3 regions of the Hydrogenophaga taeniospiralis genome follow, and region 2 is predicted to be linked to each of the others. Evidence: predicted binding sites of a transcription regulator. Region 2 holds the regulator's gene; each other region holds the start of a gene.
The links. Region 2 encodes sigma-54, which starts transcription at its own class of promoters, with help from an activator protein. Its sites were predicted from a motif close to TGGCANGNAANCTGCTTT; they were not measured.
Positions count from the first base shown of each region.

Region 1 (9,476 bases), 2.9 Mb from region 2:
CAAGCTGCTGGCGGGCACCTGCCTCTCGGTGCTGCAGATGGGGGTGTTCCTGGCCATCGCCTGGGCCTTTGGCGTGGAGGTGCCGCTGGTCAATCTGCCGGGCCTGCTGCTGGCCATGGCCAGCGGCGCCACGCTGCTGGCCGCGCTGGGGCTGATGCTCTCGGTGTACGTGAAGCAGCTGGAGAACTTCGCCGGCACCATGAACTTCGTGATCTTTCCGATGTTCTTCATCAGCCCGGCGCTGTACCCGCTGTGGAAGCTGGAAGAGTCGGGCGCGTGGTGGCTGCTCAAGCTGGCCGAGTGGAACCCTTTCACCCACGCGGTGGAGGTCATGCGCTACGCCATGGTGGGGCAGTTCTCGGGGCTGTCGTGGGCGGTGGTGCTGGGCTGCAGTGCCGTGTTTTTTGTAGCGGCCTTGTGGGGCTACGACCCGCAACGCGGCTGGACGAGGAGATGACCACCCGGCGTGATCTTCTCGTGGGCGGCGCGGGCCTGGCCTGCTGGCCTGGGCTGCGCGCGCAGGACGACCCCACCGGCGGCGACCCGCTGGGTTCCATGCAGTACCCCAGCCTGCGCGAGCAGACCATCGGCAAGGCCATCGCAAAGTTCTCTGACGCGGTGACGATCAAGGGCCCGGCTTTCGCCGACGATGCGATGAACGTGCCGCTGCTGGTGGACGCGCGTGGGCTCGACAAAGTGGGTGGCGGTGTCGCGCGCATCCGCGTGGCGGTGGACCGCAACCCGGTGCGCCAGGTGCTGGACTTCGAGCCGCTGCGCGCGTTGCCCATGCTGGCCTTTCGCATCCGCATGGAGCAGGCCTCGCCGGTGCGCGCCTTCGTGCAGACCCAGGACGGCCAGTGGCACGTGGGCAGCACCTGGGTGCAGGCGGCGGGCGGGGGCTGCACGGTGCCCGGCGCCACGCGGGCCGATGGCTCCTGGAGCCAGACCCTGGGTCAGGTGCAGGCGCGCTTTTTCAACAACGTGCTCGAAGGCAGCCGCCGCCTGCGCGTGCGCGTGATGCACCCGATGGACACGGGGTTGGTCGCGGGCATCCCGGCCTTCTACATCGAAGAGCTGCGGCTGGTGGATGGCGCGGGCCAGGTCTGGTGGAAGCTGGCCCTGCACGAGCCGGTGTCGGAAAACCCGCTCATCACGTTTGAGCTGCCGCCGCAGGCGGTGAGCGGCCTGCGGCTGGTGGGGCGCGACAACAACGGCAACCGGATTGATGCCGAGGTGGGGGCGTGAAGCGACTGCTGTGTGTCGCCGCCTGCGTGCTTTCAGCCGCTGTGCAGGCCCAAGCCATCCCGGTGCCTCCGCCGGTATCGAAGCCCGACGCCGCCACCTTCAATTACGACCTGCGGCCGCGCCAGATCGCCGAAGGCACCTGGGTGATCGAAGGCGCGGTGGCCGACTTCAGCCGCGCCAACGGCTGCAACATCATCAACACCGCCTTCATCACCACCGGCGCGGGCGTGGTGGTGATCAACACCGGGCCCTCGCGCCTGTACGGCGAGCAGCAACGCCGCGCCATCGAGCGCCTCACGCGCGAGCCGGTGCAGCGCGTGCTGAGCCTGAACCTGCACCCCGACTACTTCTTTGGCAACCAGGCCTGGGCCGACCGGCCCACGCAGGCGCTGCCCGGCAGCATCGCCGGCATGCAGGCCGAAGGCGGCGCCTACGCCGACAACCTTTACCGCCTCTGTGGCGACTGGATGCGCGGCACCGAGTCCAGCCCAGCGCGCGAGTCGGTGCCACCGCAGACCCTGCCGCTCGGCCAGCACCGGCTGGAGCTGATGCGCCTGCAGGGCCACACGGCCGACGACCTCGTGCTGCTCGACCACCACACCGGTGTGCTGTTCGTCGGCGGACTGGTGTTCGCTGAACGCGTGCCCACCACGCCGCACGCCGACTTTGAACGCTGGCTCGCCAGCCTGGATGTGCTGGAACAGCTCATCACCAGCGGCCGGGTGAAAACCGTGGTGCCCAGCCACGGCCCGGTGCACAGCGGGCTGGCCGGTGTGCGGCAGACGCGCGACTGGCTGCGGTGGCTCACCGTGCTGATGCAGACCAGCGCCGAGCGCGGGCTCGACCTGGGCGAGGTGCTGCGCACGCCGGTGCCCGAGCGCTTCGCGCGCTGGGCCGCGCAACCGGCCGAGCTGCACCGCAGCCTGAGCCAGTGGTACCCGCGCTACGAGCAGCGCGCCCTGGCCGGCCCGGCGCCCGGCCGTTGACGCGCGGCGCGGGTGCCTGGACGCCCGCGGGCTGTTGCAGCCTGACCATGTGGCTGCCACATTTCTGAACAGTGTCACGGCCCCGATGCAGGCGGGGGAACAGTGGCTGGCGCAGTTCTGCGCGCCAACCCCCACTCAGGCCTAGGGAATACCCTCGGAACCGTCGCAAAAAGACGCGGAAAAGGCGCCCAAAAAACGCGAAAAAGGCTTGGGAGCGGCGTGGCACAGAAGTTGCCCCCTTGATGCACGTGCAACCCACAGACCGGAGGGTCGGGAGTTCACGAACGGCCGGGCACGCCAGCCCATCAACCTCACGAACGAGCAGGAGACAAACCAGTGAAACGCACTCTATTGAGCCTTTTGGTCATGGCCGCCACGGCCCATGTCGGCGCCCAGGGCGTGACCGACGCGATGATCGCGGACGACGCCAAGACCCCCGAGAACGTGCTCAGCTGGGGCCTGGGCACCCAGGGCCAGCGCTACTCGTCGCTGACCGGCATCAACGAAAAAACCATCGCCAAGCTGGTGCCCGCGTGGTCCATGTCTTTCGGTGGTGAAAAGCAGCGCGGCCAGGAAGCTCAGCCGCTGGTGAACAAGGGCAAGATGTTCGTCACCGCATCCTATTCGCGCATCTTCGCGCTCGACACCAAGACCGGCAAGAAGCTCTGGAAGTACGAGCACCGCCTGCCCGAGGGCATCATGCCCTGCTGCGACGTGATCAACCGCGGCGCCGCGCTGTACGACAACCTCGTCATCTTCGGCACGCTGGACGCCCAGCTGGTGGCGCTCGACCAGGACACCGGCAAGGTGGTGTGGCGCGAGAAGATCGACGACTACTCCGCCGGCTACAGCTACACCGCTGCGCCGCTGATCGCCGAAGGCCTGCTCATGACCGGTGTCTCCGGTGGTGAGTTCGGCGTGGTCGGCCGCGTGGAAGCGCGCGACCCCAAGACCGGCAAGATGGTCTGGGTGCGCCCCATGGTCGAAGGCCACATGGGCTACAAGGACGGCAAGGAAAACGGCATCACCGGCACCACCAACGCATCGTGGCCCGGCGAGACCTGGAAGACCGGTGGCGCGGCCACCTGGCTCGGCGGCAGCTACGACCCCAAGACCGGCCTGGCCTATTTCGGCACCGGCAACCCCGGCCCCTGGAACAGCCACGTGCGCAAGGGCGACAACCTGTATTCGGCCTCCACCGTCGCCATCGACGTGAAGACCGGCCAGATCAAGTGGCACTACCAGACCACGCCCAACGACGGCTGGGACTACGACGGTGTGAACGAGTTCATCACCTTCGACATGGACGGCAAACGCGTTGGCGCCAAGGCCGACCGCAACGGCTTCTTCTACGTGCTGGATGCGGCCGACGGCAAGCTGCTCAACGCCTTCCCCTTCGTGAAGAAGGTGACCTGGGCCACCGGCATCGACCTCAAGACCGGCCGCCCCAACTTCGACCCCGCCAACCGCCCGGGCGACCCGACCGCGGCCGGTGGCGATGGTGCCAAGGGCAAGCCGGTGTTCTCGGCGCCCGGCTTCCTGGGCGGCAAGAACCAGATGCCCATGGCCTACAGCCCCAAGACCGGCCTGTTCTACGTGCCCACCAACGAATGGGGCATGGAGATCTGGAACGAACCCATCACCTACAAGAAGGGCGCCGCCTACCTGGGCGCGGGTTTCACCATCAAGCCGCTGTTTGACGACCACATCGGTTCGCTGCGCGCCATCAACCCCAAGACCGGCAAGGTCGAGTGGGAAGTGAAGAACGAAGCGCCGCTCTGGGGTGGTGTGCTGACCGTGGGCGACCTGGTGTTCTGGGGCACGCCCGAGGGTTACCTGAAGGCGGCCGATGCCAAGACCGGCAAGGTGGTCTGGCAGTTCCAGACCGGCTCCGGCGTGGTGGCCCCTCCCATCACCTGGACCGAAGGCGGCGATCAGTACGTGAGCGTGGTCTCCGGCTGGGGTGGCGCGGTGCCGCTGTGGGGTGGTGAAGTGGCCAAGAAGGTCAACTTCCTCGAACAGGGCGGTTCCGTCTGGACCTTCAAGTTGATGAAGTAGGTTCCCCCCTGCGCCGCTTTGCGGCGTCCCCCCTGAGGGGGGACCACACCTTGGACCGGCGGAGCCGGATCCTTGGTGTGTGCTGGGTGGGGGCTCTTGGCGGTTTCTGCCGAGTTTGAGCCCTCACCCTTTTTTGTTTCTGTTGTTTTTCGAGATCGACATGCGCACTCTCATCCTCCTCACCTCCGGCCTCCTGTTCGCCTCTGGCGCCGCACACGCGGTGGACGAGGCCGCCGCCATCGAACTGGCCAAGAACAACGGTTGCCTGTCCTGCCACTCGGCCAAGGAAAAGATCGTCGGGCCGGCCTACAGCGCCGTGCACGAAAAATACAAGGACGACAAAGACGCCGTGGCCTCACTGGTGCAGTCCATCCAGAACGGCTCCAAGGGCAAATGGGGCCGCATTCCCATGCCCGCACACCCCAGCATGAGCCCGGCCGACATCAAGACCCTGGCCGAGTGGGTCATGACCATCAAACCCTGAACCGGCGGCGCAGGTACTCGGCGGTTGTGCGCCGAACCCCTGCGCCCGGGCCTCCATCAGTCCTTGCCGTCGTCTTCACAGTCCGATTTGCCCACGGCATCGCAACTGTCGTCGTCGCCACCGGCCGAGTCATCGTCGCTGGAGTCGTCGTCGGTGTCGTCGTCCGGACTGTCATCGTCGCCGTCGTCCGGGGTGTCATCGGCAGAGTCCTGATCTTCGAGCTTGACACGGCTGGCCACCATGGTGCCGTTGGTCATCGTTCCATACACCTCGACGCGCACCCCGACGGCCAGCGTGGTGGGGGCAGCGCTCGCATCGACAGGGATGCCGTCCACGCTGAAATGGGTGGGGCCTGAATAGGCTGTCACACGGCCATCGAGCTCATTGGGATCGACATTGGCGTCATCGCCCGCGTCGTCATCGTCGAGTTCGACGCGCCGTGCCTGCAGTCGGCCATTGACCATCTCGCCCTGAATCTCGACCCGGGTTCCCTTGGCCATGTTCTGGGGCACGGCGTTGGAGCCGCTGGCATCGACCGGGATGCCGTCCACGCTGAAGCTCTGCGGGCTGTCAAAGGTGGTCACCGTGCCCTTGTACGACTTGGCTGTGGCGGTGGTGCTGCCGTCACTGCCGCCACCGCAGGCGACCAGGCCTGCCATGAGCAATGAGGCCGATAGCAACCGCAGTCCGGCCAGTGGCGAGCGGGTGGAGGAGGTGTTTGGGTGGTTCATGTCTGTGTGTCCTCATTGGTGTTTGTGATGACGCCATCGACCCGAAGCCGGGCCGGCCGTCGGAGGTGCCCCTCGCACCGCCGACGCAACGATGCGATCCGTCCCTTAAATCCGCCTGAAATGCGTTCTTTCTTTCCGCGTTTACGTTTTGTTGCCTGGCCTGTGCCGCGGGTCGCGCGGTGTTGTGCTGATACGTGTTGTCACATCTGGAGACCGGGCCGCTCGCCTACCCTGGGTAGCATCCACTTCGGCTTTTTTCACATGGAGACCCTCATGAACAACCCACACCGAATCAACACTCTGAACACCCTGCGCCCGCTCGTGCTGGCCATCGCCGGCCTGGCCGCTGGCGCCGCCTGGGCCCAGGTCACCGTGGTGGTCGAACCGGTGCCGACCGTCGTCGATCCCGTCGTGTCTGCGCGACAGCAAGAGATGGCCCTGCAACTGGCCCGGGCCAACCTCAGCCAGCAGGGCATCACCGAACCCACCACCGCACAGCTCGCCCTGGCCACCAGCGATGTGCAGGCGCTGCGCGACAGCGGCATGGGCTGGGGCCAGATCGCCAACAGCCTGGGCCTGCGCCTGGGCGCCGTGGTCAGCGCGGCCAACCGGGCCGACAAAGCCGACGGACTGACCGTCGCGACCACCACCGGTCGCCCCGCAACGGCGGGCAGCAAAGCAAAGGGCGGTAACAGCGGCAACAGCAATGCCGGTGGCGGCCAAGGCGCCGGCAACAGCGGCAACAAGGGCGGAGGTTCCAATGCGGGCGGCGGTGGCAACGCCGGCGGTAACTCCGGTAACGGCGGCAAAGGCGGCAACTCCGGCAATGGCGGGGGCGGCAACGGTGGTGGAAAGGGCGGCGGCAACGGCGGCGGCAAGCGCTGATCCGGTTCGGTAACGCACCACGCGGGTTGCATGCCCGCGACGTGGTGCGTTGCTGCTTGGAAGGAGCGAGGCGGCTGGGGTCTGCCGGGGGCAGCCCCGCCGTCCATCATGGCTCTGTTCATCAATGACCGCTCGGTCATTTTTTCCTTGGCCGCAGGGGGTTGTGCACACAAAATTACCGATAGGTAATCAAGCAGGTGCACAACCATGCCCCATCCAAAAAAAGTCCCGATCGGTAATTCATCTGATTTGGCAGCGGTCGTCAAGACCTCGGCCGAGTTGGGCGCCCTCGTGCGAAACCAACGCGCCCGGCTCGCCCTGCGTCAGCTTGACGTGGCGGGCCTGGGCAACACCGGCAACCGCTTCATCGTCGAGCTGGAAAACGGCAAGCCCACCGTACAACTGCAGAAGGTGCTCGACCTGCTGGATCTGCTGGGTCTGGAGGTGGTGGTCCGGCCCAAATCGCGGCAGGCCATCTGATGGCCCGGCCCGACACGCTGGACGTGTTCTTCGGCACCGAGCGCGTGGGCGCGGTGCGCGACGCATCGCCCCTCGTCTTTGAATACGCAGCCAACTGGCTGCAGCGCGCCCAGCCCCGGCCCGTGGCCGCCATTCCCTTGCTGCCCGGCCCACAGCGGTCCGATGCCGTGCAGGCCTTCTTTGAAAATCTGCTGCCCGAAGGCGAGCTGCGCGTCTACCTCTCCGGGCAGCGCAAAGCCTCCACCCTGTTTGCGATGTTGCTGGAGGTGGCGGGTGACACGGCCGGTGGCTTCGTGCTGCTGCCCGCCGGTCAGGTGCCGCAGCCGTCCCGCTACGAGGCCACCACATGGGCCGCGCTGGACCTGCGCCACCTGGTGCAGTGGGTGTTCTTCAACCTGTTCACCTGCAACAACGACAGCCACGCCAAAAACCTGTCCATCTACGAGCTGCCCGGTGCTGGTGTGCGGCTCACCCCGTTCTACGACCTCATGTGTACCCGTATCTACCCCGGCCTCTCGCGCGAATTCGCGTTCAGCTTGGGGCGTGAAGTGTTGCCCGGCCAGGTGGGGGCCGCGAGCAGGTGACCGCGCTGGCGCGCGAGCGACCGCCGCCGAACTTGCGCGTCAGCTACCGGCTGCGCTGCAGGGGGCGTGCGACGAACTGGCGCCGCTGCTCGCGCCCAGCGGGCGGGTGTTTCTGGAGAAACTGCGCTTGTGGGTGGTGTCGAACACGGCGAAGACAGCGGAGCGGCTGGCGGGAGCTGATGAGCAGCGTGGCACCAAGTGAAACTATGGTGTCGGCACAACGTTCACCCACTTGCTGCGCAGCTTCAAGGGCATGGCCACCAAGCGGCCAGAGTGCCAGGCCTTGTTGCAGACCGATGTTGCTGCCTCATCGCTCCCACTCCGCTGTGAGCACGCCCCCGGTGAGAAACCCACTGGGCACTTTTTCCTCGCGCTCGAACTTCACCAACCCCTCGCCCTGGCAATACCACTCGCGGCTGATCAGAGGCACGTCGGTGAAGCCGTTCACCGGGTCGGTGTAGAGGTTCAGGCGGGCCAGGCCGACCACGCGCAGGCAGGGTTGGTGGGTGCTGCCATCGGCGAGCTTCACGCTGTCGTCCACCGCTTCGATGCGCCAGGTCATCTGCGCCTTGTGGGTGTATTTCAGGTCGCGTGGGTGTTCGTTCCGGCGCTGGATCAGGTAGGGCACGGTGGGCGTGGTCCATTCGGTGCCGACCTGGTACGGTGCTTTCAGCACCCAGATCGGGTCGGCGTCGGCCGTGGGCTGGTTGTCGATGTCGGTGCGGGTGGCGATGCGGCGGATGCCTTGCTCGTCCGCCTTGAGGTAGTAGCTCACGCCGGCGGAGTGGTGGCGCACGGCGACGGTCTGGTCTTGAAACGTCTCGGGCTGGGCCACGCGCAGGGTCCATTGTTCGGGTTCGCGGGGCTCTTCGCTGGTGTAGCGCACGGCCAGGGTTTGTTCGTCGCCTTCGCGCAGGGGGAACCAGTCATTGCCTTGGTTGCTGGGGTTGCAGGCGGTGAGGAAGAGGGTGGCTGCTGTGGCCGCGATGGTGATGGGTGAGGTGTGGGTGCGCGGGCCCTCACCCCGACCCTCTCCCGCGGGCGGGAGAGGGGGCAAGACACTGCGGCTGGTTGGGGTGCGAGCGCTCATTTTTCGGGTAACTGGGCGCGTGGCAGGTCCGTCAACTTGATCTCCACCTTGTCGTTGCTCGCGGGCAGCAGCCAGGCCAGGCCGCCCTGGCCGCGTTTGGGCTCGGTGCTGCCCATCTGGGTGTTGCCTTCGCGCGCCTTCTTGATGCCGTCACCGAGGATGCGGTGCAGGTCTTTTTCATACGGCAGGCGAAACACGCGCGGCATTTCCAGCGGCGCGTTGTCTTTCATGGGGTTGACCCAGATGTAGATGGCGCCCTTGTGGCCGCGGCCGGGGCTGGGCTCGTCGAACACGGCCGAGAGCAGCATGAAGCGCTTGGGCAGGGCATCGTCGCTTGGCCAGCCGGCGATGCCTTGCAGCGTGTGGTGGCCAAACAGATAGAAGCCGCTGACCAGCAGCACCATCGCGCCCTTCACGGCCCAGGGCCAGCGCGTGGCCAGGCACAGGCAGAGCAGCAGGAACGCGAGCAGCGCGTACACCAGCACGAGCAGCAGCAACTGGGAGGAGACGGCAGGGATCATGATTGTTCTGGTGGGGGTCAGAGTCCGGAGCGCTGCACGATCGTCAGGGGCCGGGTGTTGAGGTCGGTGACGTTGCCGCCCTCGTCGATGCTGAAGCGCACCAGGGTGCGTTCGTCGCCCTTGGCGGGGATCTGCTGCGTGCCGGTGTAGACGATCTCGGCCTGCGGGTTGACCTTCACCACGGCCACCGACACGTCCACCGGCAGCTTGTCTTTGCTTTCGTAGTAGTGCGCGTTCACCACGTATTCGCCCGGCACCAGGCCGCGCAGGGTGACGATCTCCTGGCGGACCGGGCTGCTGATCTCGCGGCCGTTGACGAGCACGCTGTTGTTCTTGGCGCCGCGGTCGTCGCGGTCCAGGTGCAGCATGCCGGCGTCGCGCTGGCGGAACCACAGCGTCTTGCCGCCGGGCT
Region 1 is NZ_JAHBAG010000001.1:4,319,486-4,328,961, reverse strand. Features, by position in the region: gene KIH07_RS20740 (ABC transporter permease) at 1-457, shown strand, start outside; gene KIH07_RS20735 (quinoprotein dehydrogenase-associated SoxYZ-like carrier) at 454-1,245, shown strand; gene KIH07_RS20730 (quinoprotein relay system zinc metallohydrolase 1) at 1,242-2,231, shown strand; gene KIH07_RS20725 (PQQ-dependent methanol/ethanol family dehydrogenase) at 2,598-4,289, shown strand; gene KIH07_RS20720 (c-type cytochrome) at 4,450-4,773, shown strand; gene KIH07_RS20715 (DUF5666 domain-containing protein) at 4,830-5,504, opposite strand; gene KIH07_RS20710 (hypothetical protein) at 5,778-6,389, shown strand; gene KIH07_RS20705 (hypothetical protein) at 6,681-6,869, shown strand; gene KIH07_RS20700 (HipA domain-containing protein) at 6,869-7,453, shown strand; gene KIH07_RS20695 (hypothetical protein) at 7,761-8,543, opposite strand; gene KIH07_RS20690 (hypothetical protein) at 8,540-9,064, opposite strand; gene KIH07_RS20685 (hypothetical protein) at 9,082-9,476, opposite strand, start outside.
Region 1: a site for sigma-54 is predicted at 2,452-2,469, ahead of KIH07_RS20725 (PQQ-dependent methanol/ethanol family dehydrogenase). Genes of this name have one in related genera too.

Region 2 (9,476 bases):
ATGTATGAATAAAATCATAGGTGCAAATCGCCCACAACCGGCTCGGTAGTTTCCCTAGCCACGGCTGCGGTACAAAGCAGCTCGACCCGAGTCACCCCATTGAGAGACCCGCATGCCAGCCACCGCCCCCAAACCCCGCGGACGCCGCCCCAAGACCGACGCCGCACCCGACACCGCCGCCTCTGCCGACGACCGCTACCGCGCCCCCGCGCTGGACAAGGGGCTGGACATCCTGGAGCTGCTGGCCACCCAGCCGCACGGCCTCACGCGCGCCGAGATCGTGAAAGAGATGGACCGCAGCGCCAGCGAGATCTACCGCATGCTCGAACGCCTGGTGGCGCGCCAGTACGTGATGCGCACCCTCTCGGGCGACCGCTACGCGCTGAGCCTCAAGCTGTTCGCGCTGGCCCACATGCACCCCCCGCTCAGCCGCCTGATCAACCAGGCGCTGCCCATCATGGACGACTTCACGCGAAAAGCCGAACAGTCGTGCCACATGGGGGTGTACGACCGGGGCAACGTGCTGATCAGTGCGCAGATCAACAGCCCCAGCGGCTGGAGCTTTGCCGTGCAGCGCGGCGCGCGCGTGGGTCTGCTGGACACGGCCTCGGGCCACCTGTTGCTGGCCTATGCCGACGAGGGGCGCTTCAACCGCATGCTGGCCGAGCACACCCCGCTGGACGGGGAGGTGCCGATCACCCAGGACGAGCTGCGGGCCACGCTGGGCAGCATTCGTGAGCGCGGTTACCTGGAGCGCGAGAGCGCGCAGACCCTGGGCGTGGTGGACATCTCCTTCCCCATCCTCGGCCCCGACAACACCGCCCTGGCCACGCTCACCTGCCCCTACATCCGCCGCATCGACCGCCACGTGGGCCCCGACATGGTGCAGGTGCGCGAATACCTGCGCGACGCGGCCAACGCGTTGTCGCTGACCCAGGGCATGAACGCCGCGTGAATCCCGGACCGGGTGGCCCTCGTGTGGCCCGTGTGGGCGGCTGGCCGGATGGCATAGACTGGATCGGCATGCAACCCGGTTTGGTTAAATTTTTTTAAAACATGCTCGACGCCCGCCAACTGGAGGCCCTCACCGCCGTGATCGAGCACGGCAGCTTCAGCGCGGCCGCGGCCTCCCTGCACCTGACCCTGGCGGCGGTGTCCTTGCGCATCAAGGCGCTGGAAGACGCCCTGGGTCAGCGCCTGCTGGTGCGCGGCAAGCAGGTGCGCGCCACGCCGGCCGGGCAGGCCCTGCTCGGGCATGTGAAGCAGCTGCGGCTGATGGAGGCCGACCTGCTGGACGGCCTGCGCACCGGTGGCCCGGGCATCCGCGACGGCGCGCGCTGGCAGAGCCTGAGCGTGGCGATCAACGCCGACTCGGTGGCGAGCTGGTTCCTGCCCGGGGTGGCGGCCATGCTGCAGCGCCACCGCCTGCTGCTCGACATCATGATCGACGACCAGGACCACACGCACGACGCACTCAAGAGCGGCGACGTGATCGGCTGCGTGACCACGCTGGCCGAGCCCATGCGCGGCTGCGTGGCCGAACCGCTGGGCGTGATGCGCTACCGCTGCGTGGCCGCGCCCGAGGTGGTGCAGCGCTGCACCACGCCACAGGGCGAGGTCTCGCCGCACCAGCTGCTGGCCCTGCCGGCCATCATCTTCAACCGCAAGGACGCGCTGCAGGACAGCTTTCTGGAACAGCATTTCGGCCTGCGCCAGCCCAACTACCCGCGCCACTTCGCGCCCGCCGTGGACGCTTTCGAGACCGCCATCGAACTCGGGCTGGGCTGGGGCATGGTGCCCGAGCACCACCTCGCGGGCCGCCCGCGCCTGCAGGAAGTGCTGCCCGGATCGACGGTGGACGTGGCGCTGTATTGGCAGCACTGGGCGCGCGAACCGCTCAGCGCGCAGCGCCTGACCGAGGCGGTCAAGGCGGCGGCGCGGACCAGCCTGTCGCCGCTGGCGGCGGCGCCTCCGCCCGCCCCGTAAAATCCCGCCCCATGCTCTCTGTCAAACACGAACTGCTGGGTGGCCTCGCCGCCGAGCTGGAACTGCTCTCTCCTGGTGCGGGCAGCCGCGCCGCCTTCGAATCGCCCAAGGTGGCCGCGCACGGCGACTTCGCCTGCACCGCCGCCATGCAACTGGCCAAACCGCTCAAGCTCAACCCGCGCCAGCTCGCCGACACCCTGCGCACGGCCCTGTTGGCGCAGCCGGTGTACCAGCAGTGGGTGTCCGACATCGACATCGCCGGACCCGGTTTCATCAACATCCGCCTCAAGCCCGCGGCCAAGCAGCAGATCGTGCGCGAGGTGCTGCGGGCCGGCGAGGGCTTCGGGGTGGTTCCGCCCAACGGCCAGCGCCTGATGGTCGAATTCGTCTCGGCCAACCCCACCGGCCCGCTGCACGTGGGCCACGGCCGCCAGGCCGCGCTGGGTGACGCGATCTGCAGCCTGTACCAGACGCAGGGCTGGGACGTGCACCGCGAGTTCTATTACAACGACGCCGGCGTGCAGATCGGCACGCTCGCCAACAGCACCCAGCTGCGCGCCAAGGGCTTCAAGCCGGGCGATCCCGAATGGCCCGAGGCCGCCTACAACGGCGACTACATCCAGGACATCGCCAACGACTACCTGGCGAAGAAGACCGTGCACGCCGACGACCGCGACTTCACCGCCAGCGGCGACGTGAACGCGCTCGACGACATCCGCCTCTTCGCCGTGGCCTACCTGCGCCACGAGCAGGACCTCGACCTGCAGGCCTTCGCCGTCAAGTTCGACCACTACTACCTCGAATCCAGCCTCTACACCAGCGGCAAGGTGGACGCCACGGTGCAGAAACTGCGCGAGGCCGGCAAGACCTACGAGCAGGACGGCGCGCTGTGGCTCAAGTCCACCGAGTACGGGGACGACAAGGACCGCGTCATGCGCAAGGGCGACGGCTCCTACACCTACTTCGTGCCCGACGTGGCCTACCACATCAGCAAGTGGGAGCGGGGCTTCACCAAGGTGATCAACATCCAGGGCACCGACCACCACGGCACCATCGCCCGCGTGCGCGCCGGCCTGCAGGCCGCGAACGTCGGCATTCCACAGGGCTACCCCGACTACGTGCTGCACACCATGGTGCGCGTGGTCAAGGGCGGTGAAGAGGTCAAGATCAGCAAGCGCGCCGGCAGCTACGTGACCCTGCGCGACCTGATCGAATGGACCAGCAAGGACGCGGTGCGCTTCTTCCTGCTCTCCCGCAAGCCCGACACCGAGTACACGTTTGACGTGGACCTGGCGGTGCAGAAGAACAACGACAACCCGGTCTATTACGTGCAGTACGCCCATGCGCGCATCTGCTCGGTGCTGGCGGCCTGGGGTGGCGACGCGGCTTCGCTGAAAGACGTGGACCTCTCGGCGCTGGACAGCCCGGCCGCCCAGGCGCTGATGCTGCTGCTGGCGAAATACCCCGCCATGCTGGCCGACGCCGCGCGCGACTTCGCGCCGCACGATGTCACTTTCTACTTGCGCGAGCTGGCCGCCTGCTACCACAGCTACTACGACGCCGAGCGCATCCTGGTGGACGACGAGGCGGTGAAAAAGGCCCGTCTGGCCCTCGTCGCGGCCACCGCGCAGGTGTTGCACAATGGTTTGAAGGTGCTGGGCGTGAGTGCCCCGCAGAAGATGTGATGACGAAAGCCCGTATGAAAACCCGTTCTCCTTCCGCCCGTTCGCACGTGGGCGGAACCCTCATTGGCTTCGTGATCGGGGTGCTGGTGGGGCTGGCTGGCGCGCTGGCGGTGGCGATCTACGTCACCAAGGTGCCCATGCCCTTCGTGGACCGCGGGGTGTCGCGCAAACCGGCGCAGGATGCGGCGGAAGCCGAGCGCAACAAGGGCTGGAATCCGAACGCGGTGCTGGGCGGCAAACCCGCCCCGGTGCCCGGTACTGGCAACGAAGCCGGGGCCATCGTGGTGCCCCCGGCCGATGGCAAGCCGCTGCCGCCGGCCGCCGCTCCGAAGGCGCCCCCCGCGTCTGCCGCGCAACCGCAGGGCGACCCCATCGAGGATCTGCTGCGTTCGCGCCCGAAGGCCGACAGTGCGCCCGCCGCGCCCACCGCAGAGGCTCCCGCCAGCGGTGCCCCGAACCCGGCCACGGCCGACCCCTTCACGTATTTCGTGCAGGCCGGGGCGTTCAGAAACCCCGACGAGGCCGATGCGCAGCGCGCCAGGCTGGCCATGCTGGGCATGGCCGCCGAGGTCAGTGAGCGCGAGCAGTCCGGGCAGAAGGTGTACCGGGTGCGCGTGGGGCCGTTCGCGCAGAAGGCCATGGCCGACGCCACGCGCGAGCAGCTCGAAGCCAATGGTGTGGCCGCTGCGCTGGTGCGCGTGCAACGTTGAGCGCGCTGAACGCCTGAGCCGAGGCGGTGCCGCGGAACTTTTTTCCGCAGGGCCGGCCCCAACCAAGCCCATACAAGGAGTCCGATTTCATGCAACGCCGAGTTTTTTCCCGCACCCTGTTGAGCGCTGGCGCCTTGAGTGCCGCTGGGGCCCTGCGTCCCGCGCTGGCCCAGCGCATCGGTTTCAAAGAAGGCACCGACTACCAGCGCCTGAGCAAGCCCGCGCCGGTGGTCAGCCCGCCGGGGCAGGTCGAAGTGGTGGAGTTCTTCGCCTACAGCTGCATCCACTGCTTCAACTTTGAACCCGTGTTCAACGACTGGATCGGCAAGAAGCCGGCCCACGTGACAGTGCGGCGCATGCCGGTGGCGTTCAGTCCGGACTTTGTCCCCATGCAGCGCCTGTATTTCACGCTGGAGGCCATGGGGCTGGTGGACAAGCTGCACCGCAAGGTGTTCCAGGCGATGCACGAGGAGCGCCTGCCCCTGACCACGCCTCCGGCGATCGCCGCCTGGATCGAAAAGCAGGGTGTCGACAAGGCCAAGTTCGCGGCCATCTACAACGGCGCGGCGATCCAGCAGTCCAGGGAAGCCACGGCCTTGCAGGAAGCCTATATGGTGGAGGGCACGCCCGCGCTGGGTGTGGCGGGCCGTTTCTACATCGGTGGCCAGGGTCCGCGCACCCTGTTGATCGCGGACAACCTGATCGCCCAGGCGCGCAAGTCCTGAAGAACCGGGCGCCGGCACGACCAAGGCCCGCCCTCTGGCGGGCCTTGTGTTTTCCGGGCCGCGACAAAGTCCGGTGAGGTGCCTGCGGGCGGGGTTTGCGCCGCTACAATGAATGCAAGATTTGTGCCCCTGAAAAGCCATGCCTCAAAACACCTTTGCCCCCAGATTGCTTTCGCGCTTCATCATCGCGGCCCTTGGCCTGACGTTGGTCGCCGCTGCTCACGCAGAGCTGGCCGACAAGGACAAGCCGATGAACATCGAGGCGGATGCGCTGCGCTACGACGACGCCCGACAGAGCAGCGTGTTCACCGGCAACGTGGTCGTCACCAAGGGCACCATCGTGATGCGGGGCACGAAGATGGATGTCCGCCAGGACCCGCAGGGCAACCAGTTCGGCAACCTGTACGGCTCCGCGGCCAAGCCCGGTTTCTTCCGCCAGAAGCGCGAGGCGCTGGAGGAGTGGATCGAGGGTGAAGGCGAACACATCGAATACAACAGCCAGGCCGAGACGGTGGTTTTCACCGGCAGCGCCGTGCTGCGCCGCTACCGCGGGACCCTGATCAACGACGAGAGCCTGGGCAACGAGATCACCTACAACAGCCGCACCGAGGTCTTCACCGTCAAGGGCGGTGTGAGCAACCGCACGGCGGCCAATCCCTCGGGCCGGGTGCGCGCCATGCTCACGCCCATCCCCGACGAAGAGAAGGCGCCCGCGAAGCCCGCAGCGCCGGCCGATCCGGCCAAATTGCGCCCCAGCGAACAGCTCAACGAGAAAAACAAGTGACCGCAGCAGGTTTGGGCAGCGTGCCCGCTCCCATGGCCGTGCGCAGTCAACTGGAGGTGCACGGACTGCAGAAGGCCTACGGCAGCCGCAAGGTGGTCAAGAGCGTTTCACTCACGGTGGACAAGGGTGAGGTGGTGGGTCTGCTGGGCCCCAACGGCGCGGGCAAGACCACCTCGTTCTACATGATCGTGGGGCTGTTGCGCGCCGACGGCGGCGAGATCCTGCTGGACGGGCAGCGCATCGAGGCGCTGCCCATTCACCGGCGGGCCCGGCTGGGCCTGGGCTACCTGCCGCAGGAAGCCTCCATCTTTCGCAAGCTCACGGTGGAGCAGAACGTGCGAGCCGTGCTGGAGTTGCAGCGCGACGAGGACGGCAAACCCCTGTCCGCCACCGAGATCACGCACCGGTTGGACGAGCTGCTCAAGGACCTGCGGGTGGACCATCTGCGCGACTCGCCCGCGCCCTCGCTCTCCGGCGGGGAGCGGCGCCGGGTGGAGATTGCCCGCGCGCTGGCCACCCGGCCGCGCTTCATTCTGCTGGACGAACCGTTTGCCGGTATTGATCCGATCGCCGTGATCGAGATCCAGCACATCATTGGCTTCCTGAAATCGCGTGGCATCGGGGTACTGATCACCGACCACAACGTGCGCGAGACCCTGGGTATCTGCGATCACGCCTACATCATCAGCGACGGACAGGTGCTCGCCAGCGGCACCACGGCCGAGATCGTGGAGAACGCCGAAGTGCGCCGGGTGTACCTCGGCGAGCATTTCAGGATGTGATGCATGGGGCGCTTGTGTGTCTCATGCCCGCCGGCCCGACCCGGCTCCCGCACCGCTGCGCGACCCGCGCGCCGGGTCGCTGTCCCTCCGTTTTGCCGGCCTGACGCATGAAACAAGGCCTGTCGCTGCGCGTCTCCCAGCATCTGGCGCTCACGCCCCAGCTGCAGCAGTCGATCCGTCTGCTGCAGCTGTCCACGCTGGAGATGGCGCAGGAGGTCGAGCAGATGCTCGACGAGAACCCGTTTCTGGAGCGCACCGAGGAGCTCGCCGAACGCGAGGCGTTTGGTCTGGAGCAGATCGACGCGCCGGTGAGCGCGGGCGAGCAGATCGCCGAAGCCACGGTGGCGGCTGCCAGCGACCTGGCCCCGGCCGCCGAATTCGACGGCCCGTTGCCGCCTGCGTCGTCCACCGTGTCGCCGGTCGACGGCGGCGAAGGCGGTGAGGGCGAGGCGCTGGAGAGCCGGCTCGATGGCGCCGCGCCGATGGAAGAGAGCTGGGAAGGCGACGGCACGGTCGAGATGGCGCCCGATGACAGCGAGTGGGGCGGCGACGCGCCGCCGCGCAACAACAACTCGTCGGGCGACGACGACGAAACCGCCAGCGCCGCCGACCTCGCGCGCGTGCCCGTCAGCCTGCAGGACCACCTGCACGACCAGGCCCGCTGCCTGCGCCTGAGCGACGAGGACAGCGCCGCGCTGTATTTCCTGATCGAGTCGCTCAACGACGACGGTTACCTCGAAGAGCGCCTGTCCGAGCTGGCTGGCGCCTGGTTGCGGCTCTCGGCCCCGCCGGGCAAGCCGGTCGATCCGCAGGAGCACCTGGAGGAACTCGAAGCGCTCGAACAGCGCCTGGGCGTGGCGCTGCAGCTGCTGCAACACATGGAGCCTTCGGGTGTGGGCGCGCGCGACCTGGGCGAATGCCTGCGCCTGCAGATCCTGGAGCTGCGCAACAGCCCCGAGGCGCGGGCCGCGCTGGCCATCTGCAGCCAGCCGCTGGAGCTCATGGCCAAGCGCGACATCAAGCGCCTGTGCAACCTGTGTGGCCTGGACGACGCCACCGTGCGCGCCGCCCTGGCCTTGATCGCCCGGCTCGAACCCAAGCCCGGGCGCCGCTTCGTCGATGTCGAGCGCAACGTGGTCGTGCCCGACGTCATCGTCACCCGCGCCGGGCGCGGCTTCAAGGTCCAGCTCAACGCCGAGGTCATGCCGCGCCTGCGCGTGCACGACGTGTACGCCAATGCCATGCGGCAGAACCGGGGCGGACGCGACAACGGCGGCGAAGCCGGCCACGCCGCCATGCAGCAGCGGCTGCAGGAAGCCCGCTGGTTCATCAAGAACATCCAGCAGCGCTTCGACACCATCCTGCGCGTCTCCAGCGCCATCGTCGAGCGCCAGCGCAACTTCTTCATGCACGGCGAACTCGCCATGCGCCCGCTGGTGCTGCGCGAGATCGCCGACGAACTCGGCCTGCACGAGTCCACCATCAGCCGCGTGACCACCGCCAAATACATGGCCACGCCCTTCGGCACCTACGAACTGAAGTATTTCTTCGGCTCCAGCCTGGGCACCGAAACCGGCGGCAACGCATCGAGCACTGCGGTGCGCGCGCTGCTCAAGCAATTCATCGCCTCCGAAGAGCCGGGCAAGCCGCTGTCGGACAACCAGCTCTCCGACCTGCTGCGCGAGCAGGGCATCGAGTGCGCGCGCCGCACCGTGGCCAAGTACCGTGAGGCCTTGCGCATCGCGCCAGCGAACCTGCGCAAAGCGCTCTGAACACCCCCTGCCGTGAACCAACTCCAACTCTTTCTTCCCTGCGCCGCCGGCGTCGAGGACTTCCTCGCCGCCGAGGTGCAGCGCATCACCAACGAGCCGCTGGCTTTCAAGGCGCGTGGCGGCGTGGGGGTGCGGGCATCGTGGCGCGACGCCATGCGCCTGAACCTGCACAGCCGCCTGACGCAGCGCGTGCTGGTGCAGCTCTGGCACGGCGAGTACCGCAACGAGAACGACCTGTACAACGCCGCGGGCGACGTGGCCTGGGAAATCTGGTTCACCCCGGCGCAGACCATCAAGGTCGAGATCACCGCGCAGCACAGCCCGCTGACCTCGCTCAACTTTGCCGCGCTCAAGATCAAGGACGCCATCTGCGACCGCTTCCGTGCCAAGCGCGGCGAGCGCCCCAGCGTGGACACCACCTGGCCCGACGTGCGCATCTACGCCCACCTCACCACCGACAGCGTCACGCTCTACATCGACACCTCGGGTGAGCCGCTGTTCAAGCGCGGCTGGCGCGAAGACAAGGGCGACGCGCCGCTGAAGGAAACCCTGGCCGCCGCCATGATCGCCGCCACCGGCTGGGACGCCTGCGCCGACCAGCCGCTCGACGACATTCCCCCGCTCTACGACCCCTGCTGCGGCAGTGGCACGGTGGTGATCGAAGCCGCGCAGATCGCACTGAACATTCCGCCCGGCCTGCTGCGCCGTTTCGCGTTTGAAAAGATGCTGCCGTTCCAGGCCCACGTGTGGCAGGCCATCCGGGACGATGCCGTGCGCCAGCAGCGCGAGTGGCCGGCGGGCCACGCGCCCATCGTCTTCGGCAGCGACGTGTCGTTCCGCATGGTCGACTTCGCGCAGCGCAACGCCGAGCGCGCCGGCGTGGCCCACGCCATCCAGCTGCGCGGCGGTGACGCCCTGCAGCGCATGCCACCCTGCCAGACGCCCGGCGTGATGCTGCTCAACCCGCCGTATGGCGAGCGCATCGCCGCCGCCGGTGTGGCCGGTGAAAACGCCAGCGCGCGTGCGCTGCGC
Region 2 is NZ_JAHBAG010000001.1:1,450,248-1,459,723, forward strand. Features, by position in the region: gene KIH07_RS07090 (IclR family transcriptional regulator) at 113-955, shown strand; gene KIH07_RS07095 (HTH-type transcriptional regulator ArgP) at 1,057-1,986, shown strand; gene argS (arginine--tRNA ligase) at 1,998-3,671, shown strand; gene KIH07_RS07105 (SPOR domain-containing protein) at 3,686-4,381, shown strand; gene KIH07_RS07110 (thiol:disulfide interchange protein DsbA/DsbL) at 4,471-5,106, shown strand; gene lptA (lipopolysaccharide transport periplasmic protein LptA) at 5,246-5,890, shown strand; gene lptB (LPS export ABC transporter ATP-binding protein) at 5,923-6,672, shown strand; gene rpoN (RNA polymerase factor sigma-54) at 6,780-8,444, shown strand; gene KIH07_RS07130 (THUMP domain-containing class I SAM-dependent RNA methyltransferase) at 8,457-9,476, shown strand, end outside.

Region 3 (9,476 bases), 3.0 Mb from region 2:
GCGAACGCCGCAATCACAGCAGCAGAAAGAAGAGATTTCATGGAATTCTCCAGATGAAAGAGGAAACAACCCAACAACGAAGTGACTTCACCCAGGGGCCCCGTGGAACCGGCTTTGCCGGGCCACCAGGGCCTTCCCCCCTCCGGGGGGAAGCCGCGTCAGCGGCGCAGGGGGGAGTCAATACACGTCGTGCTGGGTGTTATGCACGTTGAAGTGCCCCGTCGGCGTGATCAGGCGCGGGTCCTTGATCACGGCCTTGAGCTTGAGCGTCTTGTCGTCGACGATGACCAGCGCGCTCTCCTTGTTCTTGGCGCTCCACACCGAGAACCACACCTCGTCGCCCGCCTTGTTGAACTCGGGTTGCACGACGCGCTTGGCGCCGTCGTCCTTGATGCCCGCCCACTCGGCGATCGGCAGCACGACAAAACCCTTCTCCAGGTTGTTGATGTCGTACACCGCGACCGATTGCGAGAGCTTCGGATCGGGGTTCAGCGGCGTGTCCGAATACAGGTGCTGGCTCTTCGGGTGGCTCTTGATGAACAGCGCACCGCCGCCCTGGCCGGCGAGCGTCTGCACCACCTTCCAGGCGTTCTTCGGGTGCTTGACCGGGTCGGTGCCGATGAGCGAGATGGTCTCGTCGCCCAGGTGGCCGGTGGACCACACGGGGCCGAACTTCGGGTGCACGAAGTTCGCACCACGGCCGGGGTGCGGGATCTTGCCCACGTCGATCAGCTGGGTGAGCTTGCCTTCTTTCAGGTCGACCGCCGCGATCTTGTTGCTGTTGTTGGCCGCCACCATGAAGTAGCGCTTGGTGGAGTCCAGGCCGCCGTCGTGCAGGAAGCGCGCGGTGCCGATGGTGGTGACCTTGAGCGCGTCGATGTTCGAGTAATCCACCAGCAGGGTCTGCCCGGTTTCCTTCACGTTCACGACGAACTCGGGCTTGTAATGGCTGCCGACGATGGAGGCCACGCGCGGTTCGGGGTGGTATTCCTGTTTGTCGACCGTCATGCCACGGGTGGCCACGATCTTCAGCGGCTCCAGCGTGTCGCCGTTCATGATCACGAACTGGGGCGGCCAGTACGAACCGGCGATGGCGTACTTGTCTTCAAAGCCCTTGTACTTGCTGGTTTCCACCGAGCGCGCTTCCAGGCCGGTGCGGATCTCGGCCACGTTGTCGGGCAGCTCCATCCACAGGTCGATCATGTTGATCTTGGCGTCGCGCCCGATCACGAACAAATAGCGGCCCGAGGCCGACAGGCGCGAGATGTGCACCGCGTAGCCGGTCTTGACGATGTTGATGATCTTCTTGGTGTCGCCGTCGATCAGCGCCACTTCACCCGTGTCCCGCAGCGTGGTGCTGAAGATGTTGGTGATGTTGAAGTTGTTCATCTTCTTGGTCGGCCGCTTCTCCGGCGGCACGATCACCTTCCAGGTCGCCTTCATCTGCTCCATGCCGAACTCGGGCGGGGTTGGCGGCTCGTGCTGGATGTAGCGCGCCATCATGTCCACCTCTTTTTCGCTCATCTCGCCGCTGGTCTGCCAGTTCGGCATGCCGGCGGGCGAGCCGTAGGCGATGAAGACCTTGAGGTAGTCGGTGCCCTTGCCCACCGTGATGTCGGGCGTGAGCGGCTTGCCGGTGGCGCCCTTGCGCAGCACGCCGTGGCAGCCCGCGCAGCGCTCGAAATACACCTTGCGCGCCACATCGAACTCGGCCTGCGTCATCGGCGGCGCCTTGGGGTTCACGCTCTGCACCATGGGCTCGGCGCCCATGGGCGAGCTGCCCGCCTGGTAGTTGGCCTCGGGCTGGCTGACGCCCTTTTTGTCCTGCGCGTGCAGGGCGCCGGCAACCAGCATGGCCGCCATCGCGAGCGAGCTCAGGATGATCTTGGTGGGTTTCATGGGTTTTTTCTCTCCGTCTCGGATCAGCTGTGGATGTGGCCCTCTGCCCTCCAGGGGTGTCAGACCCGCTCGCCTGGCTGCTGTCCATCGCCGGTCAACGAGCTGCATGCATCGTCGGACGGTGTGCGCGCCTTGTCCTTGAACTGGTTCAAGGACTCAGGGTTTACCCCCAAGAACAATGGGTGGCACACACAGAACAAGGAGAGAACCCCATGAGCGTGATGGAACACGGCCACTGGCTGGCCCCGGGCTGGCCCGGGGACGGCGCCGCCGACAACGACCGCCCCCCCGGCCCGGTGACGCTGGTGGGCGCCGGCCCCGGCGACCCCGAGCTGCTCACCCTGAAAGCGGTGAAGGCCCTGCAGGCCGCGAAGCTGGTGCTGTACGACCACCTGGTCAGCCCGGCCGTGCTGGACTTCCTGCCGCCCGACGCCGACCGCGTGTACGTGGGCAAGGAGTCGTCGCACCACACCCTGCCCCAGGCCTCGATCATCGAACTCATGCTGCGGCTCGCGCGCAGCGGGCGCGCGGTGCTGCGCCTCAAGGGCGGCGACGGCTACATCTTCGGCCGCGGTGGCGAAGAGGCCCAGGCGCTGGCCGCGGCCGGCATCCCCTTCACCGTGGTGCCCGGCCTCACCGCCGCGCAGGGCGCCGCCGCCTCGGTGGGCATACCGCTCACCCACCGCGACCACGCCTGCGCGCTCGTGCTGGCCACCGGCCACACCCGCGACGCGCGCGGCCTCGACATGGACTGGCCCATGCTCGCCCGTCCCCGCCAGACCGTGGTGCTTTATATGGGCGTCCACAACCTGCCCGAGATCTGCCGCCAGCTGATCGCCCACGGGCTGCCGGCGCACACCCCGGCCGCGCTGGTGGAAAAAGCCACCCTGCCCGAGGAGCGCTGCATCACCGGCACCCTGGCCAACCTGCCCCAGCTCGCGCTGACCCATGGCGTGAAGCCGCCGGCCCTCATCGTGGTGGGTGGCGTGGTGGGCCTGCGCGCCCAGCTCGCGCCCCAACCCGCCCGCCAGCAGGCGCCCCTGGCCACGGCCTTGGGCTGACAAACCTGGCGCCCGCACCGGGGCGCGAACGGTCCGCACCGCGGTGGGGCACGAATATTGCTGCACCCCGCTTTGCATGACCCCCACCGCCCTGCCCCTGAAATCGGGCCTCAATTTCCTCATCGCCGCCAAGCGCTGCGAGATCGACGCCCTGCGCCAGCTCTCGCTCACCAGCGCGCTGGTGAACGTGACCGGCCGGCTGATCCACGGCCTGCAGCGCGAGCGTGGGCTGTCCAACCTGTTTCTGGGCTCGCAGGGCACCCGCTTCGCCGAGCCGCGCCAGCAGCAGATCGCCGACTGTGAGGCCACCGAAGCCGAGCTGCGCCGCTGCTTCGACAGCCTGGACACCCAGGCCGCGCACCTGGGCCACGGCGCGCGCCTGTTCAGCCGCATCGCCTACGCGCTGCAGGGGCTGGACGCCCTGCCCGCCCTGCGCGAGCGCATCGACACCCAGGCCTGGACGGCGCGCGAATCCACCGAAGCCCTGGTGCGCCTGATCGCCGCCCTGCTGGCGGTGGTGTTCGAAGCCGCCGACAGCGCCAGCGACCCCGCCATCTCGCGCCAGCTGGTGGCCCTGTTCAACTTCATGCAGGGCAAGGAATTCGCCGGCCAGGAGCGCGCCACGGGCTCGGCCCTGTTCGCCAGCGGCCTGGCCAGCGGTGCCGAGCAGCAGCGCCTGCTGCACCTGATCGACTCGCAGGAGCGCTGCCTGCAGGTGTTCAAGGAATTCGCCAGCGACGAGCTGGCCACGCTCTGGGCCAGCGCCGACCGCGACACCGTGTCCGCCCGCGCCGAACTCGAGCGCATGCGCCGCGTGCTGTGCACCGCCCCCCACGGCAGCGCGCTCGACGCCAATCAGAGCCAGCCCTGGTTCGACTGCTGCAGCCTGCGCATGGACCGCATGAAAACGGTGGAAGACCGGCTCGCCGACAGCCTGCAGCGCCTGTGCGAGCACAAGACCCAGGCCGCCCTGGCCGAGTTGCTGGCCTTCCAGAGCCTGCACCCCGCCGCCACCGAGCCGGCCGACGCGCTCTCGTTCTTTCACGACCCGGTGCCCGAGCACGTGAGCGGGCCCGGCCCGGCGCAGGGCTACGGCGCGCAGCTCGACCGCTCCATCCTCGACCTGGTGCAGGACCAGGCGCGCCGCCTGCAGGCCATCAGCGACGAGCTCGACACCGTGCGCGCCAGCCTCAACGAACGCAAGCTGGTGGAGCGCGCCAAGGGTCTGCTGATGGCGCACCGCAACCTGAGCGAGACCGAAGCCCACAAGACCCTGCGCCAGATGGCCATGAACCAGAACCGCCGCCTCATCGACGTGGCCGAAGCGGTGCTGTCCATGGCCGAGGTGCTGCCCGAACGGCGGCGCTGAAACCGGTGCGCACGGCGCTGCCATGCTGCGGCGCACAAAACCCGTGCCCCCGCAGGGCCGATGCACCAAGCTGAAGCCCCCCGCACCGGGTCCCCGCCCATTCCAGCCCCGTTTCGCCGACATCCGGTGACGCCGAGAATCTCTTTTTTCCTTCAATAACAAAGATCTTTCCCTCGAACCGGGGCAGAAACCGAGACCTGGCACGGTCTCTGCTTAGTACTCAGCAACGGGATCTGCGCCAACGGCGGCGCAAACCCCGAAGTCTTCCCAGACACAGGACAACGGCGTCCATTTCCAGCCAGCGCAGCGCAGGCCAGGAAATGGGCGCCGTTTTGTTTTTGGCCACCGATTTTTTTCATCAGCAAGGAGTTGGACATGACCGCAGACACCACCACCCCGATCGCGGCCGCCAGCCCGGCCGACGCCGGCACCCCGGCCCAGGCCTCGCGCCGCGACTTCATCAAGAAGGGTGCGGCCACCGCCACCTTCTTCTCCACCCTGGGCCACAGCGGCGTCTGGGCCGCCGGCTCCGACGCGCCGGAAAAGACCGAGGTCAAGATCGGCTTCATCCCCCTGACCGACTGCGCCAGCGTGGTGATGGCGGCCGAACTCGGCCTGGACAAGAAATACGGCGTGAAGATCATCCCCACCAAGGAAGCCAGCTGGGCCGGTGTGCGCGACAAGCTGGTCAACGGTGAGCTGGACTTCGCCCACGTGCTCTACGGCCTGATCTACGGCCTGCAGCTCGGCACCGCCGGGCCCAAGAAGGACATGGCCATCCTGATGAACCTGAACCACAACGGCCAGGCCATCACGCTGTCGAAGAAGCTGGCCGAAAAAGGCGCCGTGGACGGCCCCTCGCTGGCCAAGCTGATGGCCGCCGAAAAGCGCGAATACACCTTCGCCCAGACCTTCCCCACCGGCACCCACGCCATGTGGCTCTACTACTGGCTGGCCAGCGCCGGCATCGATCCCTTCAAGGACGCGCGTGCCATCGTGGTGCCCCCGCCCCAGATGGTGGCCAACATGCGCGTGGGCAACATGGACGGCTTCTGCGTGGGCGAACCCTGGAACCACCGCGCCATCGTGGACGGCATCGGCATCACCGCCAACACCACGCAGGACATCTGGAAAGACCACCCCGAAAAGGTGCTGGGCACCACGGCCGAGTTCGTCGCCAAGAACCCCAACACCGCGCGCGCCGTGACCGCCGCCATCCTCGAAGCCGGCAAGTGGATCGACGCCGGCCTGCAGAACAAAAACAAGATGGCCGAAACCATCGCCCAGCGCTCGTACGTGAACACCGGCGTGGACGCGATCAACCAGCGCATCCTGGGCCGCTACCAGAACGGCCTGGGCAAGACCTGGGACGACCCCAACCACATGAAGTTCTTCAACGACGGTGCGGTCAACTTCCCCTACCTGTCAGACGGCATGTGGTTCCTCACCCAACACAAGCGCTGGGGCCTGCTCAAGAGCCACCCCGACTACCTGGCCGTGGCCAAGCAGGTCAACCGCATCGACATCTACAAGCAGGCCGCCGCCGCCACCAAGACGCCGCTGCCCAAGTCCGAGATGCGCAGCGCCAAGTTCATCGACGGCGTGGTGTGGGACGGCAAGGACCCAGCGAAGTACGCCGACTCATTCAAGATCAAAGCTTGAGCTTTGATGCCCCCCGCGCCGGCCGTTGGCCGTCACCCCCCGGAGGGGGGCAACGCTGGCGGCCCGGCGAAGCCGGTTCCGCGGCGTTCTTGGATTGATGAAGGCACCTCTCTCGCCGCATTGCACTGAAAGGACATCCACCATGGTCAGCGCCGTATTTCATTCACCGCTGGAGGCCATCGCGCCGCCCGCCAACTCCCATGCCAGCCCCATTGGAAGAGCCATGAGCGCACCCCACGCCAATGCCCCCGTCGCCGACACCGTGACGCCCGCCGCGGTCAGCGCCCGCCCTTCGGCCGCAAGCCGTGATTTCCGCGGTTTCTGGATGGCGGTGTTGCCGCCCATCATGGGCCTGGCCTGCCTGGTGCTGATCTGGCAACTGATCGCCAGCACCAGCAACAGCGGCATCCCCAAACCCGCCGAAACCTGGGCGCAGGCGGTGCAGGTGTTTTCCGACCCGTTCTACAGCGAAGGTCCGAACGACCAGGGCATTGGCTGGAACGTGCTGGCCTCGCTGCAGCGCGTGGCCATCGGCTTCGGCATGGCGGCGCTGGTGGGCATTCCCGCCGGTTTCGCCATCGGCCGCTTCGAGTTTCTGAGCCGCATGTTCAACCCGCTCATCAGCCTGCTGCGCCCGGTGTCGCCGCTGGCCTGGCTGCCGATCGGCCTGCTGGTGTTCAAGGGCGCCAACCCGGCCGCCATCTGGACCATCTTCATCTGCTCCATCTGGCCCATGATCATCAACACCGCAGTGGGCGTGCAGCGCGTGCCGCAGGACTACATGAACGTGGCCCGCGTGCTCAACCTGAGCGAATGGAAGATCTTCACCAAGATCCTGTTCCCCGCCGTGCTGCCCTACCTGCTGACCGGCGTGCGCCTGGCGGTGGGCACGGCCTGGCTGGTGATCGTCGCTGCCGAGATGCTGACCGGCGGCGTGGGCATCGGCTTCTGGGTCTGGGACGAGTGGAACAATCTCAACGTCTCCAGCATCATCATCGCGATCTTCGTCATCGGTATCGTCGGCCTGATGCTCGAATTCGCCCTGATCAAACTCGCGACCCTGTTTACGTTTGAAGAGGTAAAGGCCTGACCCACCCCCGCGCCGCGCCCAAAGGCGCGTCACCCCCTCAAGGGGGCGCCACCAGCGGCCCGGCAAAGCCGGTTCCGCGGTGGCCCCCGAACAAGGAGCTTCCCATGAGCAACAACCTGACGACCAAGTACATCGACATCCAGCACGTCGAACAAACCTTCAAGACCAAGAAAGGTCTGTTCCCCGCGCTCAAGGACATCAACCTGACCGTGGCCAAGGGCGAGTTCGTCACGCTCATCGGCCACTCGGGTTGCGGCAAGTCCACCTTGCTCAACCTGATCGCCGGCCTGACCACGCCCACCCATGGCGTGCTGCTCTGCGCCGACCGCGAGATCGCCGGCCCCGGCCCCGAGCGTGCGGTGGTGTTCCAGAACCATTCGCTGCTGCCCTGGCTGACCTGCTTCGAAAACGTCTATCTCGCCGTGGAGCGCGTGTTCGCCGCCACCGAAAGCAAGGCCCAGCTCAAAGCCCGCACCGAGTCCGCGCTGGCCCTGGTGGGCCTGACCGCCGCGGCGCAGAAGCGCCCCGGTGAAATTTCCGGCGGCATGAAGCAGCGCGTGGGCATTGCCCGGGCGCTGTCGATGGAGCCCAAGGTGCTGCTGATGGACGAACCCTTCGGCGCGCTCGACGCGCTGACCCGCGCCAAGCTGCAGGACGAGCTGCTGGAGATCGTGGCCGCCACGCAGGCCACCGTGGTCATGGTGACGCACGACGTGGACGAGGCCGTGCTGCTATCGGACAAGATCGTGATGCTGACCAACGGCCCGGCCGCCACCATCGGCGAAGTGCTGGCGGTGGACCTGCCGCGCCCGCGCAACCGCGTGGCCCTGGCCGACGACCCGCAGTACCAGCAGTACCGCAAGGCCGTGATCGACTTCCTCTACACGCGCCAGGCCCACGTGGAGAAGGTAGCCTGAATTGCCCCACCCCCGCCGCGCTTCGCGCGACCCCCTCCAGGGGGCGATGCGTGTGGCCCGGCGAAGCCGGTTCCACCGCATCCTGGGCCAGGCATTTCACGCCGGAAGGGCGTCTTTCGCCAACCCAAAAAGGGGCATGCTTTCGGGCATGCCCCTTTTTTCACGCATGGCGGGACGGGTATCACCGCCATGGTGCAAAAACCCGCATCCACCGCCTGGCCAACGCCCACGAGACGGGCATGGAATTTGCTGAACAGTGCACAAGGCTAACGAAGGCCTTGCTCGATGCTCCGATTCGCCCGCCCTGGGCGATCTGCAGCGCCCCATCCATGGCACCTTGCCGCCTGGCACGGGGCCGCGGCATGGGTTTCAATTCCCCACCCCTCTCTCACAAAAGGTCCAAGCCATGGCGGGCTTCCGTACGTTCCTGAAAAGCGGGCACACACCCACCCTGTTTGCCGCGTTCTTCTACCTCACGTTCTCGTTCGTGATCTGGGTTATGAACGGCGCGATGGCGCCCTTCATCAGCGAAGAGTTCAACCTCACGCCGGCCCAGAAGGGTCTGCTGCTGTCCATCCCCATCGTGGCCGGCGCGATCATGCGGTTTCCGCTCGGCCTGCTCGCGCAGTACGTGGGCCGCAAGACGGCCACCCTGGTCGAGCTGGCGCTGATCTGCTTCACCATGTCGTACGGCTACTTCTTCGTGAGCAGCTACGACGACATGCTCAAGATGGCCCTGCTGCTGGGCGTGGCGGGCGCCAGTTTCGGCGTGGCCATGTCGCTGGGCTCGGGCTGGTACCCGCCCAAATACAAAGGGCTGGCCATGGGCCTGGTGGGTGCGGGCAACGGCGGCACCGCCATCGCCGCGCTGCTGGCCCCGCCGCTGGCGCAGGCCTACGGCTGGCAGACGGTGTACGGCTTCGCGGCCATCGCCTCGCTGGTGCCCATGCTGGTGGTGGCCTTCATGGCCAAGGAGCCGCCCGACCGCGACCAGCACGCCGGCCTGCGCCAGCACCTGGACTGCCTGCTGGAAAAAGACGGCTGGGTGTTCAGCATGATCTACATCGTCACCTTCGGCGGCTTCATCGGCATCACCACCTTTTTGCCCACCTACTATTACGACCAGTTCGGCGTGAGCAAGGTGCAAGCCGGCCAGCTCACCATGCTGGCCGCGCTGATGGGTTCGGTGGTGCGCGTCTTCGGCGGCTGGATTTCCGACCACTGGGGCGGCGTGAACACGCTCACCGTGGTGCTGGTGGTGGTGTCGGTGGCGCTGGTGGGCGTGGGCCTGTCGGCGCACTCCATCGTGCTGACCACGCTGCTGCTGATCGTCTGCTTCGCCGCGCTGGGCGCGGGCAATGGTGCGCTGTTCCAGCTGGTGCCGCTGCGCTGGCCCACCTCCACGGCCGTGGCCGGCTCCATGATCGGCGAAATCGGCGCCCTGGGTGGCGGCCTGGTGCCGGCCATGATGGGCCAGT
Region 3 is NZ_JAHBAG010000001.1:4,464,794-4,474,269, forward strand. Features, by position in the region: gene KIH07_RS21360 (c-type cytochrome) at 1-41, opposite strand, end outside; gene KIH07_RS21365 (cytochrome D1 domain-containing protein) at 178-1,863, opposite strand; gene cobA (uroporphyrinogen-III C-methyltransferase) at 2,112-2,960, shown strand; gene KIH07_RS21375 (nitrate regulatory protein) at 3,058-4,329, shown strand; gene KIH07_RS21380 (CmpA/NrtA family ABC transporter substrate-binding protein) at 4,705-5,991, shown strand; gene ntrB (nitrate ABC transporter permease) at 6,134-7,081, shown strand; gene KIH07_RS21390 (ABC transporter ATP-binding protein) at 7,186-7,998, shown strand; gene KIH07_RS21395 (MFS transporter) at 8,405-9,476, shown strand, end outside.
Region 3: a site for sigma-54 is predicted at 4,528-4,545, ahead of KIH07_RS21380 (CmpA/NrtA family ABC transporter substrate-binding protein). Genes of this name have one in related genera too.